DNA from 3 places in the Aliivibrio kagoshimensis genome. Region 3 is predicted to be linked to each of the others. Evidence: predicted binding sites of a transcription regulator. Region 3 holds the regulator's gene; each other region holds the start of a gene.
The links. The regulator MetJ, encoded in region 3, represses methionine synthesis genes. The targets are predictions, from matches to a motif close to TTAGACNTNTANANGTCTAA.
Positions count from the first base shown of each region.

Region 1: metK (methionine adenosyltransferase) is a predicted target of MetJ. The motif match lies at 4,296-4,315, and genes of this name have one in related genera.
Region 2: metE (5-methyltetrahydropteroyltriglutamate--homocysteine S-methyltransferase) is a predicted target of MetJ. The motif match lies at 2,007-2,026, and genes of this name have one in related genera.

Region 1 covers NZ_JAKJSQ010000014.1:54,346-60,050, reverse strand. Annotated here, with positions in the region: gene ruvX (Holliday junction resolvase RuvX) at 1-70, opposite strand, end outside; gene L4C32_RS07125 (YqgE/AlgH family protein) at 83-646, opposite strand; gene gshB (glutathione synthase) at 662-1,609, opposite strand; gene rsmE (16S rRNA (uracil(1498)-N(3))-methyltransferase) at 1,624-2,355, opposite strand; gene L4C32_RS07110 (SprT family zinc-dependent metalloprotease) at 2,462-2,965, opposite strand; gene metK (methionine adenosyltransferase) at 3,074-4,222, opposite strand; gene tkt (transketolase) at 4,644-5,705, shown strand, end outside.
Region 2 covers NZ_JAKJSQ010000013.1:48,955-54,659, reverse strand. Annotated here, with positions in the region: gene L4C32_RS06725 (MFS transporter) at 1-2, shown strand, start outside; gene L4C32_RS06720 (hypothetical protein) at 63-755, shown strand; gene L4C32_RS06715 (DUF4250 domain-containing protein) at 812-1,012, shown strand; gene L4C32_RS06710 (LysR substrate-binding domain-containing protein) at 1,021-1,932, opposite strand; gene metE (5-methyltetrahydropteroyltriglutamate--homocysteine S-methyltransferase) at 2,163-4,454, shown strand; gene L4C32_RS06700 (META domain-containing protein) at 4,508-4,945, opposite strand; gene L4C32_RS06695 (DUF1289 domain-containing protein) at 5,148-5,393, shown strand; gene rplY (50S ribosomal protein L25) at 5,478-5,705, opposite strand, start outside.
Region 3 covers NZ_JAKJSQ010000021.1:5,901-11,605, reverse strand. Annotated here, with positions in the region: gene priA (primosomal protein N') at 1-335, opposite strand, end outside; gene rpmE (50S ribosomal protein L31) at 573-791, shown strand; gene L4C32_RS09070 (malic enzyme-like NAD(P)-binding protein) at 1,018-2,265, shown strand; gene metJ (met regulon transcriptional regulator MetJ) at 2,355-2,678, opposite strand; gene L4C32_RS09060 (O-succinylhomoserine (thiol)-lyase) at 2,885-4,051, shown strand; gene L4C32_RS09055 (bifunctional aspartate kinase/homoserine dehydrogenase II) at 4,052-5,705, shown strand, end outside.

The DNA of each region.
Region 1 (5,705 bases), on a different contig from region 3:
CTTGACCAACGGCCGAACCAATACTTTTAGTTCCAAAGTCGAAGGCAAGAATAGTGCGTGTTTTTGTCATAGTGCTCTCATATTAAGAGTGGCCCACATCGCTAGAAAGATTGGCCACGTCAATGCCCAGTTGTTGCACTGCTTTTTGCCAGCGCTCATTAATGGGGGTATCAAAAATAACACTCGGGTCGGCTTCGATGGTTAGCCAAGTATTATTGGTTAACTCTTTCTCTAGCTGCCCGGCGTCCCAACCTGAATAGCCAAGCGTAACCAAGAACTTTTCAGGTTGGTCATTCGTGCCTAGAATCGCAAGAATATCTTTAGAGGTAGTGACTGAGAGTTGATCGGTCATATCCAAGCTTGAGGCATATTTGTCTTTGTGGATATGCAGAACAAAACCACGATCATCTGAAACGGGTCCGCCATTGAGCACGGGTTGCTTTAAGCTGCTCTGTTTTTCCAGTGGCAGCTCGCGATTAACTTCAATCTGTTCCAACATGTTCTCAACTGAGATATCGATAGGTTGATTGATTAATAACCCCATCGCCCCCTCTTCGTCATGTTCACAGATGTACACAACGCTTCTCTGAAAGAATGGGTCTTTCATCGTCGGCATTGCTACAAGAAAATGATTTCTAAGATCCATGTCGGCCCTCGATAGTTACTGTTTAATTCGACGCGCTATCGCATCCATTAATTTACCAGTGATTGAAATATCAAACGCGGCTTCAATCTCTCGAATACAAGTTGGGCTCGTCACGTTGATCTCAGTAAGCTTGTCACCAATGACATCGAGACCAACAAAAATCAGCCCTTTCTCTTTGAGTATAGGTGCAACTGTTTCAGCTATCATTCTATCTGTATCACTAATTGCTTGCGCCACACCTCGACCACCTGCCGCCAAGTTACCACGGGTTTCCCCTTCGGCTGGAATTCGTGCTAAGCAGTAAGGCATCGGCTCGCCGTCCACCACAAGAATACGTTTATCGCCATTGGTGATATCAGGAACAAATGTCTGCGCCATGCAGTAGTTTTGCCCGTGGTTAGTTAACGTCTCTATGATGACGGAGACATTGGGGTCACCTGCTTTGACGCGGAAAATAGAGGCTCCCCCCATACCATCAAGCGGTTTTAAAATAATGTCACCATGCTGCTCACGAAACGCTTTAATTTTTTCCGCTTTGCGGGTCACAATGGTGGTTGGAGTTAGCTCTGGAAACCAGGCTGTAAATAGTTTCTCATTGCAATCACGTAGACTCTGCGGTTTGTTGACAATCAGTGCCCCTTCCATTTCAGCACGTTCTAAAATATAGGTTGCGTAGATGTATTCGGTATCAAAAGGGGGATCTTTACGCATTAGAACCGCATCAAGATCAGAGAGGGCGATCGTCTGCTCAGAAGTGAATTCATACCAGCCGTTTGGGTCTTCTGTCAATGTGACAACTTTGGTGTCAGCAATTGCTTTGCCTTGATCCAAGTGGAGGTCAGCCATCTCCATATAATGAATTTCCCAACCGCGTCGTTGCGCTTCCATCATCATAGCGAAGCTCGAGTCTTTTTTGATATTAATGGATGAAATTGGGTCCATTACAATGCCGAGTTTGATCATGTCTATTCTCCGAGTTATCCAAGATCGCCAAAGCGAACTTGTAGTGCGGTAATTGCGGTGAGCGCTGCGGTTTCGGTTCGTAATACTCGAGGGCCTAACAACGTCTCTTCAAAATTATAGTGTTCTGTCATGCTAATCTCGTCAGCGGATAACCCGCCTTCTGGACCGATCAGCAAACGTACATTTTTAACAGGCTCAGGCAGCGCGTTGATCGAATACTGAGCTCTAGGATGTAGGTTGAGCTTTAACCCATCGTACTCTTCCTGACACCACGCTTCGAGGGCCATTATTGGTCTAATGGTGGGAATGGTGTTTCGACCACACTGCTCACAAGCGCTGATGATGATTTTTTGCCATTGGGCCAGTTTTTTCTCAAATCGCTCTGCATTCAGTTTTACGCCACAACGCTCAGAAATAAGAGGGGTAATGGTTGTGACACCTAACTCCACTGATTTTTGTATGGTAAATTCCATCTTATCACCGCGGGAGACCACTTGACCTAAATGAATGTTGAGTGGCGACTCACTGCTACGTTCACTCTTTGTCTGGACAGTCACGGCCACGTTCTTCTTACTGACCGCGCTAATGGTGCTCAAAAACTCTGAGCCACTGCCATCAAATAGAGTGATAGACTCACCTATCTTCATGCGTAATACACGACCAACGTGTCCTGCCGCGTCATCGCTTAATGATACCTCACCATGTGAAGGCAGAGTATCGGGGTGAAAAATTCTAGGATTACTCATAGTGTTACTACTTTTCGTAAATGATGATAATACGTGTGTTGCTAATAACATGGGTGTTATTGAGCTGAATTACAACCCTTAAACCTGCTTTAACAATGTGTTGTGATTATAACGTAGAACGGGAGGGAATAGGCATTGCGATCAGAGGTTGTTTACAGCGCTGACAGAGATAGGTGGCTTGTTGGCGGATGACCCTATTATGACGTCTAATTGTTAAAACGTGTTGTTGGCAGTGGCACTGGTAGTCAAAGGTCTTACCTTGCAAAGAGTGAACATTAAAGCTGTGGGTTGTTTTAGCCGGTAAATTAAAAACGTGATTCATGATGCCTTGCCACTCTTTACCGTGAGGTTTGACTCTGCCATAAAGCTGAAAAGTAATAAGGTGAGCAATTTCGTGGGGTATCACTTCATCAATAAATTGCTGTTGGTTCTCTTGCAACAGGATAGGGTTGAGACGGATCTCCCAGCGTTGCAAGCGAGCAGTACCGGCCGCCTTTCCGCGCTGGTTAAATGAGATGGTAGGTAGGGCGAAGTCCATGTTTAAGGCACTCTGCGCCAGTTGAATGCATTGAGCGGCCTTTTCAATGGAGTGTTGTTTCAGTTTCTCCATAAGAGCACTTATACCGAAGGGAAGTAAGAGATAAAAAAGCAAGAGTCTAATGAATAAACTCTTGCTCTAAATTTTGAATTAGCGAGGTAAACTCACTAAATAAAGGGGCTATTTAGCAAATTCAGCTAGCATTGCCGCTTTATCTGTCGCTTCCCAAGGGAACTCTTCACGACCAAAGTGACCATAAGCCGCTGTCTTTTTGTAGATAGGCTTAAGAAGATCAAGCATCTCTAAAATGCCATATGGACGTAGATCGAAGTTTTGACGAACCGCTTCAACGATGATCTGGTGTGATACTTTTTCAGTACCAAACGTCTCAACCATGATAGACGTTGGTTCAGCCACACCGATGGCGTAAGAAAGCTGAATTTCACAGCGATCAGCAAGACCAGCAGCAACAATGTTTTTCGCTACATAACGAGCCGCATAAGCCGCACTACGGTCAACTTTTGAAGGATCTTTACCAGAGAAAGCTCCACCGCCGTGACGAGCCGCGCCGCCGTAGGTATCAACGATAATTTTACGACCAGTAAGGCCACAGTCACCCATTGGGCCACCGATAACAAAACGACCTGTTGGGTTAATAAAGAATTTAGTCTCTTTATTTAACCACTCAGAAGGAAGGACTGGTTTGATGATCTCTTCCATTACCGCTTCACGAAGTTCAGGTGTAGAGATTGAATCACAATGCTGAGTTGACAGTACAACCGCATCAATACCGACAATCTTACCTTGGTCGTATTGGAAGGTGACTTGTGATTTTGCATCTGGGCGTAGGAAGTCTAATTTTCCAGCCTTACGTACTTCAGCTTGTTTTTGAACAAGAAGGTGAGAGTAAGTGATTGGAGCAGGCATTAGAATGTCTGTTTCGTTGGTTGCGTAACCAAACATGATGCCCTGGTCGCCAGCGCCTTGCTCTTTAGGGTCAGCACGGTCAACACCTTGGTTGATGTCTGGAGACTGCTTACCAATAGTATTCAAGATGGCACACGAGTTTGCGTCAAAGCCCATGTCAGAGTGCACATAACCAATTTCACGAACGGTTTCACGAGTGAGCTCTTCGATGTCAACCCAAGCTGAGGTAGTGATCTCGCCACCGACCATAACCATGCCAGTTTTTACGTAGGTCTCACAAGCCACACGAGCTTTAGGATCCTGAGCAATGATCGCATCAAGTACCGCATCAGAAATTTGATCGGCGATTTTGTCTGGGTGACCTTCTGATACAGACTCAGAGGTAAAAAGGTGTTTTGCCATGATGGTGTCCACTTTTTAAATTAAACAAGTACGTTGAATGAAACAACCATACTCAATGTAGGTATATGGCGGTTTCGACTTCTAGACGGCTATAATATTCCAATCCGTTCAGATTGCAACCGATTTCTTACTTATCAAGCAACTAAACGTTTGCGCCATTTAATTGATGATTTTCAATGTAACGAAGGATGTAACGAATGTCAGAAATAGTGATGTGACGCGAACTATTTAGTTGTAAAACATTTGCAGTGCTAAAGCGGCTTTGCGACAATACTCCGAATAATTATACCTAAGTTCCTTTTATTAAAGCGGCATTAAGCCACCCCTCTTTATGAGAAGTCATTTAGGTATAATGGGGTTAATTCTAATTCTAGAGTTAATCTTCCACTATTGAAAAGTCTTTCGAATTTTAGGAGCAGACATGTCTTCACGTAAGGAACTCGCCAACGCAATCCGTGCCCTTAGTATGGATGGTGTACAACAAGCTAATTCAGGTCACCCTGGTGCCCCAATGGGAATGGCTGATATCGCTGAAGTATTATGGCGTGGCCACCTGAATCACAACCCACAAAACCCTGAGTGGGCTGATCGTGACCGTTTTATTCTTTCTAACGGCCATGGTTCAATGTTGATTTATTCATTACTGCACCTTACTGGTTATGATTTATCGAACGACGATTTGAAAAACTTCCGTCAATTGCACTCTAAAACTCCAGGTCACCCTGAGTTTGGTTATGCCCCTGGTGTTGAAACGACGACAGGCCCTTTAGGCCAAGGCATCACTAATGGTGTTGGTATGGCGATGGCTGAAAAATCGTTAGCAGCTCAGTTTAACCGTGACGGTCACGATATCGTTGACCACAACACTTATGTGTTCATGGGCGATGGTTGTCTAATGGAAGGTATCTCTCACGAAGCGTGTTCTTTAGCTGGAACCTTAGGTCTTGGCAAACTGACCGCATTTTGGGATGACAATGGCATCTCGATTGATGGTGAAGTTGAAGGCTGGTTCTCAGACGATACCCCTAAACGTTTCGAAGCATATGGTTGGCATGTAATTCCAGCGGTTGATGGTCATGATCCTGAAGCGATTAATGCAGCGATTGAAGCGGCTAAAGCTGAAACAGGTCGTCCAACTCTTATCTGTACTAAAACGGTTATCGGTTTTGGTTCTCCAAATAAAGCGGGTACGCACGACTGTCATGGCGCACCACTAGGTGCTGATGAAATCGCAGCTACGCGTAAAGCGCTAGGCTGGGAACACGGTCCTTTTGAAATCCCTGCTAATATCGCAGCAGAGTGGGATGCAAAAGAAGTTGGCGCAGCTAAAGAAGCAGCGTGGAATGCTAAATTTGACGCTTACGCTGCCGCACACCCTGAATTAGCAGCTGAATACAAGCGTCGTGTAAACGGTGACTTACCAGCGCAGTGGGAAGAGAAAACGAACGCAATCATTGCGGATCTACAAGCTAACCCTGCTAAC
Region 2 (5,705 bases), on a different contig from region 3:
AAAGCATTTGAGTCAACTATTGATGCCCTTTATACTTGCGGCTCACTATTTAGGACTCAACTATGCCGTACTTTGACACTTTGATACCCCACGCACACTATCTTCTTATACCTGGGTTACTGGGCGCACAGCTCATACTCTCTCTGGTTCTGCAAAAAGGGGATATCTGTCCAGGCCAGCGTGGCCGAGTTCATAAAGTACTGCCTTTGATCATCTTAGGCTGGGGCTTGTCAGCTTGGTTTGCTCCGGTTGCGCTACTGCCACTCAGCTTGCTTGCTGCCTTTACGGTGAAGGTGAAAACCAGTAAAACTCGCGATAAAGGCCCAATCTTACTGCTTAATCTATCTAGTATTACGGCGGTAATGAGCTTGCTGTGGTTAATCACTCAGCAGTTCACTCTATTTTCTCTACTGTTTGTTCTGCTGGTGGTGGTGATATTAGGTTCCAGTTTGGCGCACCTATTTCTTATCCAAGCAAGGAGCCGGCTACAAGCTTTCCATAAACTGTTACCAGTGATTGGCACTGTGGCTGTGATGTTATTGATCTTGGCCACCTTGATTCCGATTAGTGCTCTTGAAGCGTCGCTACTGCAGAAAATCACTCCGATATTATTAAGCAGTTTTGTGTTGTTGGTGATGGCGGTTGTCGGTTGGGTGTGGCATTTAATTCGCGTAAAAGCTGTCAGCAAAATGCAAATTGCACTCTCGTTATGTCTGTTATCTGCCTCATTAACGCTACAAACTATCTTGTTGTAGCGAGCTTGGTAAACAGAGTCTAAACTGAGGTTAGGTGCATTCAGAGGGAAAATAGGATGGATTTAACCAATACGTCAAAAATGAACAGCTCAATTTTGTTGGGTATAGTGAATGAAAAGTTGCGTTTAGAGTGCGATAGTTTTGATGATCTGATCAGCATGTATGAGATGGATATGGAGGGTGTGGTAGGAAAACTCGATACATTGGGTTACCACTATGATCCATTAACAAATCAGTTTAAATCCTACCCACGATAATTCAAATTTTAAGCCATCTTGATCTCATCAAGGTGGCTTTTACTTTCCGTTTTAGCGGTTGAGAAGAACGCTTGCAGATAGCGCCTGTCATGCTCAGAGTTTCTGACGGCAGCAAACAGTCGTCGCCATAACCCACTGCCTAGCGGTTTACTCACGATTAATCCCTGCTTTGAAAACTCACTGATCGCCCAGTTGGGTAACGCTGCTACCCCTAAACCCGCCGACACCATTTGCACCAACATTAAGGTATTGTCAGCTTGTTTCCAACGATTAGGTTCAACACCAGCAGGTTGCAAAAAGTGCTTTACTACGTCCAGTCTCTGTTTGGGGACGGGATAAGTGAGCATGGTTTGATCCGTTAAATCTTTTGGTTGGATCGTTTTACGATTGGCCAACGGATGGTTGGTTGACATGATTAACTTCATTTCAAAATCAAACAGGGGCTCATAGTGTACTTCAGATCGAGGCTGAATGTCTGAGGTGATCACCAAGTCTAATTCTCCCGCCACTAAAGCAGGCAGCGGTTCAAAACTGAAACCAGACGAGAAGTCTAGCGCAACACTTGGCCAGCTTACTTGATACTCTTTCAGAGCGGGCATAAGCCACTGAAAACATGAGTGGCACTCGATGGCCATATGAAGTCGTCCGTTCAGATCCTCTTTTAGGCTCGCCACATCATGTTCAGCTTTAGCTAACTTCGGTAATATTTCGTCAGCAAGCCCGAGAAGAATATCCCCTTCAGCGGTGAATTTAACCGGGCGAGTCTTCCGTAAAAAAAGCGCGCCGCCTATTCTTATCTCTAGATCTTTAAGCTGATGAGAAAGAGCTGACTGGGTTAAATGCAGCGCAGTTGCCGTTGCTGTCAATGAGCCGGTGTCCCGCAATTTTGTTAATGTTCTTAAATGTTTAAGCTCAATCATTATCTATCTCAATGTCGAAATACTCAGCCATTTCTGAGTCTAATGTCACTACAGTAAAAGATATTCTTAGACTTGTAAACATCTAGACGTCCAAATGACCATATTTGCAATGTTGAAACAATTTCATAGTTACGATGAAATATTAGACATTGTCTGTTATCAATAAAATAGCCATTATTTAGCCATCTAGACGCCTTAATTCGTCAGTTGGTTATACAAGGAAAAAAATAATGACTAAAACTACAACACACATATTGGGGTACCCTCGAGTAGGGGCACAGCGCGAACTGAAATTTAGTTTAGAAAAGTATTGGCGTGGTGAAATTGAACAGCGGGAGCTACTTGAGGTCGGAAGTTTATTGCGTAATCGCCATTGGGGTGAGCAAGCAGGAGCTGGGCTAGATTTCGTTTCGGCGGGAGATTTTGCTTGGTATGATCATGTGTTAACGACGAGTTTGTTACTCGGTAATGTACCAAAACGCCATAACTCTAATGGCACCATTTCTGATCTGGATACCCTGTTTAAAGTCGGTAGAGGGCAATCTCAATCTGATTGTGGTTGTGGGGCGGCGGCCTCGGATATGACCAAATGGTTTAATACTAACTACCACTATATTGTGCCTGAGTTTACTAAAGAGCAGCGATTTGAAGTGAGTTGGACTCAGCTATTTGATGAAGTGGCAGAGGCCGTAAAGTTGGGACATAAAGTAAAACCAGTGCTGTTAGGTCCACTGAGTTACTTATGGTTAGGCAAAGAGGTAGAAGAGGGTTTTGAACGACTCTCTCTATTGCCACGCCTACTTATCTCTTATCAGAACATTTTATCTAAACTAGCCAGTTTAGGGGTGGAGTGGGTGCAAGTTGATGAACCGATTCTCTCTTTAGAGTTGCCAAAAGCCTGGAGTAACGCCTTTAAAGTCGCTTACCAGGTGATTGCCGGAGACGTAAAGATACTGCTTACAACCTATTTTGATTCTATTGATCATAACTTGGACAAGATCATTGAGTTACCAGTGAATGGTTTGCATATTGATCTGGCAGCGACACCTAACCAACTTGAGGCTGTGGTTGAGCAGTTGCCAACTGATTGGGTGCTTTCGGCTGGTGTGGTTAATGGTCGTAATGTATGGCGAGCGGATCTGAACCAATGGCTATCTCAACTGCAGCCGTTGAAAGCAAACTTAGGCGATCGTTTGTGGATTGGCAGCTCATGTTCACTGCTGCATAGCCCGGTTGATTTAGATTTAGAAACAGCGTTAAGCGCCGAAGTACGCAGTTGGTTATCTTTTGCTAAACAGAAGTGCCGTGAAATTAGCTTATTAGGAGCGGCATTGGATGGAGATGAGATCGCCATTGGTCAATGTGCGCAATACAGTCAGCCAATTATCAATCGTGTGAATGCACAGCATGTGAATAAACCGTCGGTCAAACAGCGAGTGAAGTCGATTGATGCTCAATCTGGTGATCGCAGTGCTGAGTATGCGGAGCGCGCCCACCACCAAAAAGAGGTACTTGGCTTGCCTCTGCTGCCGACCACGACCATCGGATCATTTCCGCAAACCGCTGAAATTCGTAGCCAACGAAGTGACTATAAAAATGGCCGCTTAGGTGAGACCGAATACACACAAGCGATCAAAGGCCACATTAGTGATGCGATAGCGCGACAAGAGGCACTGGATCTTGATGTACTCGTGCATGGTGAAGCGGAACGTAATGACATGGTGGAGTACTTTGCAGAACACTTATCGGGTTTTGATGTCACACGATTTGGTTGGGTACAGAGCTATGGCTCACGCTGTGTTAAACCGGCGATCGTGACAGCGGATATTGAAAGAGAACAGGCCATTACCGTTGAGTGGACCACGTATGCTCAGTCGTTAACCAGTAAGCAGGTAAAAGGGATGCTTACCGGACCTGTAACCATTTTAGGTTGGACTTTCCCACGTGAAGATATCAGTCGTAAAGAGATTGCTCAGCAGTTGGCGCTAGCTCTGCAAGATGAGGTGAGAGATCTGCAACAAGCAGGTATCAATATCATTCAGATTGATGAACCCGCTATACGCGAAGGCTTGCCGCTTAAGCGTTCACAGCAGAAAGAGTACCTCGATTGGGCGGTGGATGCCTTTAAGGTATCGGCGGCCAGTGCTAAGCCAGAAACCCAGATACACACTCACATGTGTTATAGCGAATTTAATGAAATTATCGACTCGGTGGCAGCTCTAGATGCCGATGTGATCACCATTGAAACCTCTCGATCAAACATGGAACTGCTCAAAGCGTTTGAGGAGTTTAACTACCCGAATGAAGTTGGGCCTGGAGTGTATGATATTCACTCACCTAACATTCCAGATGTAGAGTGGATTGTGGCGTTATTGGAAAGAGCGGCGGATAGAATTCCGGTAGAGCGTTTATGGGTTAACCCAGATTGCGGTCTGAAAACACGTAATTGGACGGAGACTGAAGCGGCGTTAACTAACATGGTCACGGCAACAAAACAGTTAAGGGCTCAGTTAGCGAAATAGAAAGAAAAGAGGCCGTCATTATTGACGGCCTCTTTACATCGTTCATTTGGTAGCTACTTCCAATCACTTAAGGTGAAAGTAAGTTGGTGTTGCTCACCTTGTAAAGTTAACGACTCTTTGGTCAAAGAGATGTCACTCCAATCCGATAGGGTACTCGTCACAACTTGTTCCGTTTTCATTACATCACCCAGACAGGCTTTCATCGACATGCCCATCCTCTCGATGCGGAACTGACCTTTATCATTAAGCTCAGCTTGACCAAAAAAGTTATTACATCCCGCTTTACCGTTGGCCGAGAAGTTTTCTCCAATTTCAAGATCAGGAGCAGCAAATTTATCAGGAGTACTGATCGCTTCACCATCGATTTTGGTTAGTATCCAGTGATGATGCTGAAGTGCTTCTGCAGAGACTTGGATCTGTTTTTCATCAGCGGTTGAACCACAAGCTGCCATAAATAGAGGCAGTGATGCTGCAATTATTAGTTTTTTCATTGTATCTCCAATTTGAAGAGGTGCAGAAAGAGTGTAGTAATTATAATCGATAGATGTGACTGCTTGTCAGCCAATTGTCAGACTTGTCTCAAATAACAGGGGGTTCAGTTGTTTTTCCTGATTATGCTATAGTGATGGTGTAACGTATGAGAGTTGTACGGTTTTAATGGAAAAGTATCGATAATACGGTTAAGGGGGAGACATAGAACAGCTCGAGTTTTTTTCAGTTCCTAGCCCCTGTATCGGCGTATGCAGTTTAGACAGCAAAGGGTATTGCAATGGCTGTATGCGTAAGCGCGAAGAGCGTTTTACTTGGATGGATATGACGATTGCACAGCAGAAAAAAGTGATTCAATTATGTAAACAGCGTTATAAACGTAAAATGGCTAAGCAGAAAGAGAAGGTCCAAGAGGTGGAGCTACAGAGCAGGCAGGTTGATCTGTTTTAGCGTAAAAACTCAGAGAGTAGAGAGAGAAAAAGCAGCTTGGTAAGGGCTGCTTTTTCAATTATGCAAAAGAATAATTACAACGAATTAGATGCGGATGAAGTCCATGTGCATGACTTTAGGCTTAAACGCGTGACGTTGAACGTCTTGCGGCTTAACCTTAACTTCAACACCATCAACAACTAGAACTAGACCTTCGTAAAACTCAGGCTTGTCCATTTGGTTGATAACTTCATCATGGTTTAAAGCGATAGAAACTGGAGCTGCTTCACCACCGTAGATGATTGCTGGGAATTTCTCAGCGTGACGAAGGCG
Region 3 (5,705 bases):
CAAGCAGGCATCGCATTGGCGAGCGTATCACCAAGAGGGTATTGGTAATATTCACTGCTCCAAGTTAACAGGCTATAGAGTGAACTCGGCCATAATGGCGTGTTATCTAAAACTTGGGTGAGCGGTTTTAGCTTCTCAAAACTGAAATCAGAGAAGTTGGATAGGCGCACTACAATACCAACCAGCTGTTGTCGGCCAAAACCTACTTTCACTCTTCCTCCAACCACTGGAAATTGGTCTGGCTTTATTTTGTAGTCAAAACAGCGATCTAATGGCACGGGTAAGGCGACATGAGCAACCGTATTTTTCTCAGAAGTGTTTTTATCAGATGCGATGACCAAGCTTCACCAGATGTTTTTAGCGGTAATAAAGAGAGGGTAGCTTATCATAAATCCTCGACTTGAAAATTTAACTTATCGAAGAGGTTGATCCTTGCGCAATGTTTCATTATGATACGCCGCCTTACTTAGTGTAATTAATCTACACTCGGTGATGACATAACTATTTTATTTATTACGTGTGGTGTTCGGCTTAGAATCGAATGGCGACACGGCCTAATTGAGGTTTTCCCCATGAAAACAGGTATCCACCCAGAATACACTTCAGTAGCAGCAAAATGCTCTTGTGGTAATGAGTTTGAATTCAACTCAACACTAGCTAAAGACACCATCAACCTAGACGTATGTGACAAATGTCACCCGTTCTACACTGGTAAGCAACGTATCGTTGATACTGGCGGCCGTGTTGATCGTTTCAACAAGCGTTTTGGTGCAATCGGTTCTAAAAAATAATTTAGTTCTTATGCCCAATAAAAAAGAGGTGCACAATGTGCGCCTTTTTTGTGCCTGTAAAACAATTTTTGACTCTTTCTGTAAACAATATAAACTAAAATTGTAAACAATGTGTATAAAGTGGTTTAAAAAATAAATACAAATATTAAACCTGTGGCTAGGAACTTAGCCGTATATCAATTACTATTTTATTCAAATCACAATAACTCGACCTATGGGTAACAAAATGTCTGAAGATTTTCGTCAACAAGCTCTTGATTATCATGCTCTTCCTGTACCAGGGAAAATTGCTGTTGGTTTAACAAAACCTGCAGATACTGCTGAAGATTTGGCTCTAGCATACAGTCCAGGTGTCGCGGAACCTGTACGTGAAATTGCTCAAAATGCTGATAATGTTTACAAATACACGGCGAAAGGCAACATGGTCGCAGTTATTTCAAATGGTACCGCTATTCTAGGGTTAGGGAATCTAGGGCCTCTAGCATCTAAACCTGTCATGGAAGGTAAGTCTTTACTGTTTAAGCGTTTCGCAGGTCTAGATTCAATCGATATTGAAGTAAAACACCGCACGATTGATGAGTTTGTTGATACCGTAGCTAATATTGCAGATACGTTTGGTGGCATTAATTTAGAAGATATCAAAGCACCAGATTGTTTTGAAATTGAACGTCGTCTGATTGAACGTTGTGATGTGCCTGTCTTTCACGATGATCAACATGGCACCGCGATTGTTACCGCTGCAGGCATGTTAAATGCGCTGGATCTACAAGGCAAAGAGTTAAGTGAGTCAACGATTGTCTGTTTAGGCGCGGGCGCGGCTGCAACAGCATGTATGGAGATGTTGATCATGTGTGGTGCTCAACGTGAAAAAATCTACATGTTAGATCGTAAAGGGGTGATTCACACTCGCCGTGAAGAGCTGAATGAATATAAGCAAAAATTTGCTAACAATACCGATAAACGTACTCTTGAAGATGTTATCGAAGGCGCAGATATCTTCTTAGGGGTATCTGGTCCAGATCTTCTTCCTGCAGAAGCGCTTAAGTTGATGGCAGAGAAACCGGTAGTCTTTGCATGTTCAAATCCAGATCCTGAGATCAAACCTGAATTGGCTCATGAAGTACGTAACGACATCATCATGGGAACGGGTCGCTCTGATTACCCTAACCAAGTGAATAACGTACTTTGTTTCCCATTCATCTTCCGTGGTGCACTTGATGTACGTGCCAGTGTGATTAATGATGAGATGAAGCTAGCAGCGGTTCACGCGATTCGTGAATTGGCAAAAGAGCCTGTTCCACAGTCGGTACTAATCGCATCGGGTGACAGTTCACTCGAGTTTGGTCCTGAGTATATTATTCCAAAACCTATGGACCCTCGTTTACTGCCAAGAGTCGCAAAAGCGGTCGCACAAGCGGCGGTTGATTCAGGCGTTGCACGTATTGATATGCCTGAGAACTATCTAGAGAGCTAAAACATCTCGTATTAAAAAAGCCCCAACTTCTATAAGAGAAGTTGGGGCTTTTTGTTTGGTATTTAAAACCGTGTGATTATACGGAGATATTACTCTTCGTCGTTGAAGTCTTCGATTTCGATCCCCATCGCGGTCATCATCGCTTTGGCTTCAGTAGGGATGTCATCCGGACGATCTTTTCTTAAGTCGTCATCTGTTGGTAAAGGCTGACCAGTATAAGCGTGCAAGAAAGCTTCGCATAAAAGTTCGCTATTAGTGGCATGACGGATATTGTTCACTTGGCGACGAGTGCGCTCATCAGTCAGTATTTTTAATACCTTCATAGGAATTGAAACTGTAATTTTTTTTACTTGCTCACTTTTTTTACCGTGTTCGGCGTAAGGGCTTAAGTATTCGCCATTCCAATCTGCCATTTTTTACCTTTACCTGGTGTTAATTGTGGAGGATAGATAACCGTTTATTAGCCTAAAGGGTTATGCAACAAAATTAAAGCGATTTTAGCGGGATTTACCGCCACATGCAAAGACATATAGACGTCCAGAAGTGTTGACGTCTTGTTTCGCTGGGTTTAGAATGTCTTTAGGTTTGGTATTTTAGCATTAAAAGGGAAAGGAAAGTTATGCGAAACAAGAAAACCGCAACGATTTCAGTTCGAACTGGTATTGAGTCCGACTCGCAGCATAATGCTGTGGTTCCACCGATATATCTTTCAACCAATTATAGCTTTCCTGAATTTGGTGATGTTCCTGAATATGATTACGCTCGTAGTGGTAATCCGACTCGAACACAACTCGAAACCGCCTTAGCGAAGCTAGAATCTGGCGCAGGCGCTGTAGTCACCAACTGCGGCATGGCGGCACTGAACCTACTGGTTTCGGCAAAGTTGGGCCCAGATGATCTTATTGTCGCACCACATGATTGCTATGGTGGGACGTACCGACTGTTTGATTCACGTGCGCGAAAAGGGGATTTCAACACACTTTTTATCGACCAATCTGACCCTATCGCTTTAGAAAAAACACTCGCATTAAAACCCGCGCTGATCCTTCTTGAAACCCCCTCTAATCCGCTGCTTCGTGTGGTAGACATTACCGATATTTGTCAAAAAGCGAAATTGATAGGGGCGCAAGTCGCTGTAGATAACACGTTTCTCTCTCCCGTTTTACAGCAACCTCTCACATTAGGTGCTGATTTTGTGATCCACTCAACCACTAAGTACATTAATGGTCACTCTGATGTGGTTGGAGGCGTTATCATTGCCAAAGATGAAACCGATGCGACCGATTTGGCGTGGTGGGGAAATTGCATTGGTTCAACAGGGACTGCATTTGATAGTTATTTAACGCTGCGAGGCATTCGCACCTTGAGTGCCAGAATGCGTGTGCATGAAGAGAATTCAATGGAAATTCTTGAGTGCTTAAAAAATCAGTCGTTAGTCGGTACAATCTATCATCCAAGTCTACCTGAGCACCCTGGACATGAGATTGCAAAACGCCAACAGTCTGGTTTTGGAGCGATGTTAAGTTTTGAGCTAAACGGCAGCTTAGAGCGATTAAAAGTGTTTGTATCAGCTCTTCAACTTTTCTCACTAGCAGAGTCATTAGGAGGGGTGGAGAGTTTGATTGCCCACCCTGGCAGTATGACGCATCGCGCAATGTCAGATGAAGCACAAGCAGAAGCTGGGTTAAACCCAACGTTATTACGCCTGTCTGTTGGAATAGAGGATAGTAGAGATTTGATTGAAGATTTAGAACAAGCGTTTATTAAAGCGGCGGAGGTTGCTTAAATGCCAAGCTCCATTTTAGACAGTACTTTGATTGCGTCTGGACAGAAACAACTGCACAAATTTGGTGGAAGCAGCTTAGCGAACCCTGAGTGTTATCGCCGTGTCTGTAATATATTAAAAGAGTACTCCGGTCCAAATGATTTGATTGTGGTATCCGCTGCTGGCAATACGACCAACCGAATTTTAGAGTGGTTAGCCTACTTGGATAAAGATGGGCGTCTTGCTCATGAGAGTTTGCAATCACTGAAGCAGTATCAGAGCTCATTAATTGAAGATCTGTTACCTTCAGACGTAGCAGTGCCTCTTTTGGAGACACTGGCGCAAGAGATGACAGCGCTCAATAGCTACACGTCACCGTTAAGTGAATCTGAAAAGTCAGACGCATTGGGTCATGGTGAGGTGTGGTCTTCTCGTTTGTTAGCTGCTTTATTGAACCACTCAGACATGCAAGCGATCCCAGTGGACTCTCGTCTGTTTTTACGGGCAGAGCGAGCAGCGCAGCCAGAAGTTGAGCACTCCCGTTCGTGGCCCTTGATTCAAGAGGCATTGGCACAACACAGCAATCGACGTATTGTGATTACCGGGTTTATGGCTCGTGATGTTCACGGCGAGACCGTTCTGCTTGGGCGAAATGGATCCGACTATTCAGCCACTGTAATAGGGGCCTTGGCAGAAGTGAGCCGAGTGACCATTTGGAGTGATGTCGCTGGTGTCTATAGTGCTGATCCACGTAAAGTTTCTGATGCCTGCTTGTTGCCTTTGCTTCGTTTAGATGAAGCCAGTGAATTAGCTAGATTGGCCGCCCCAGTGCTGCACAGCCGGACGTTGCAGCCAGTTGCGCAGAGTTCGATTGATCTTAACTTACGCTGCAGTTATCAACCGGAAGCTGGCTCAACACGCGTCGAACGTGTATTGGCGTCAGGTCGCGGAGCTAAAATTGTTACCTCATTGGATGATGTGTTTATCATTCAGCTCAATTTAGGCCACAGCCACGACTTTGAACGGTTACAAGAACAAGTATTGAGAGTATTAGCGCGAGAGCAACTTCAGCCTTTAGCTATGGAGTCGCAGCCAGATCAAGACAGACTGGTCTTAGCCTATACCGCTGAAATTGTGAATGAAGCACTGAGTGTCCTACAAGATGCGGCTATCGAAGCGGAGATCAAACTCAAAGAGGGTTACTCAATGGTTGCTGCTGTTGGGGCTGGGGTTGTGAGTAACCCAATTCACAGTCACGGCTTCTATCACCAACTGAAAAGTAAACCTGTTGAGTTTGTGTGTGAGTCTGAGTCCGGACTGAGTCTGGTAGCAATTTTACGCAAAACCAATACATCCAGTTTGATTACCGCAATACACAGTAGCCTGTTCCAAGCTCAAAAGAGAGTGGGTGTTGTGCTGTGTGGTAAAGGGAATATCGGCAGCAGCTGGTTACACCTTTTTGAAAGAGAGCGAGCGGAACTTGAAAAGCGTCAAGGGATGCAGTTTGCACTCATTGCCGTGGTATCGAGTGATCAATACTGGCTTAATATGGGGGGCATTAACCCAAGCGAAGCGTTAACGAACTTCAAAGATGAAGCGATTGAACACCGTTCTGGCGAGTGGCTTGATAAGCTCTATCATCAACAAGAGTACGATGAAGTTGTGCTGTTGGATG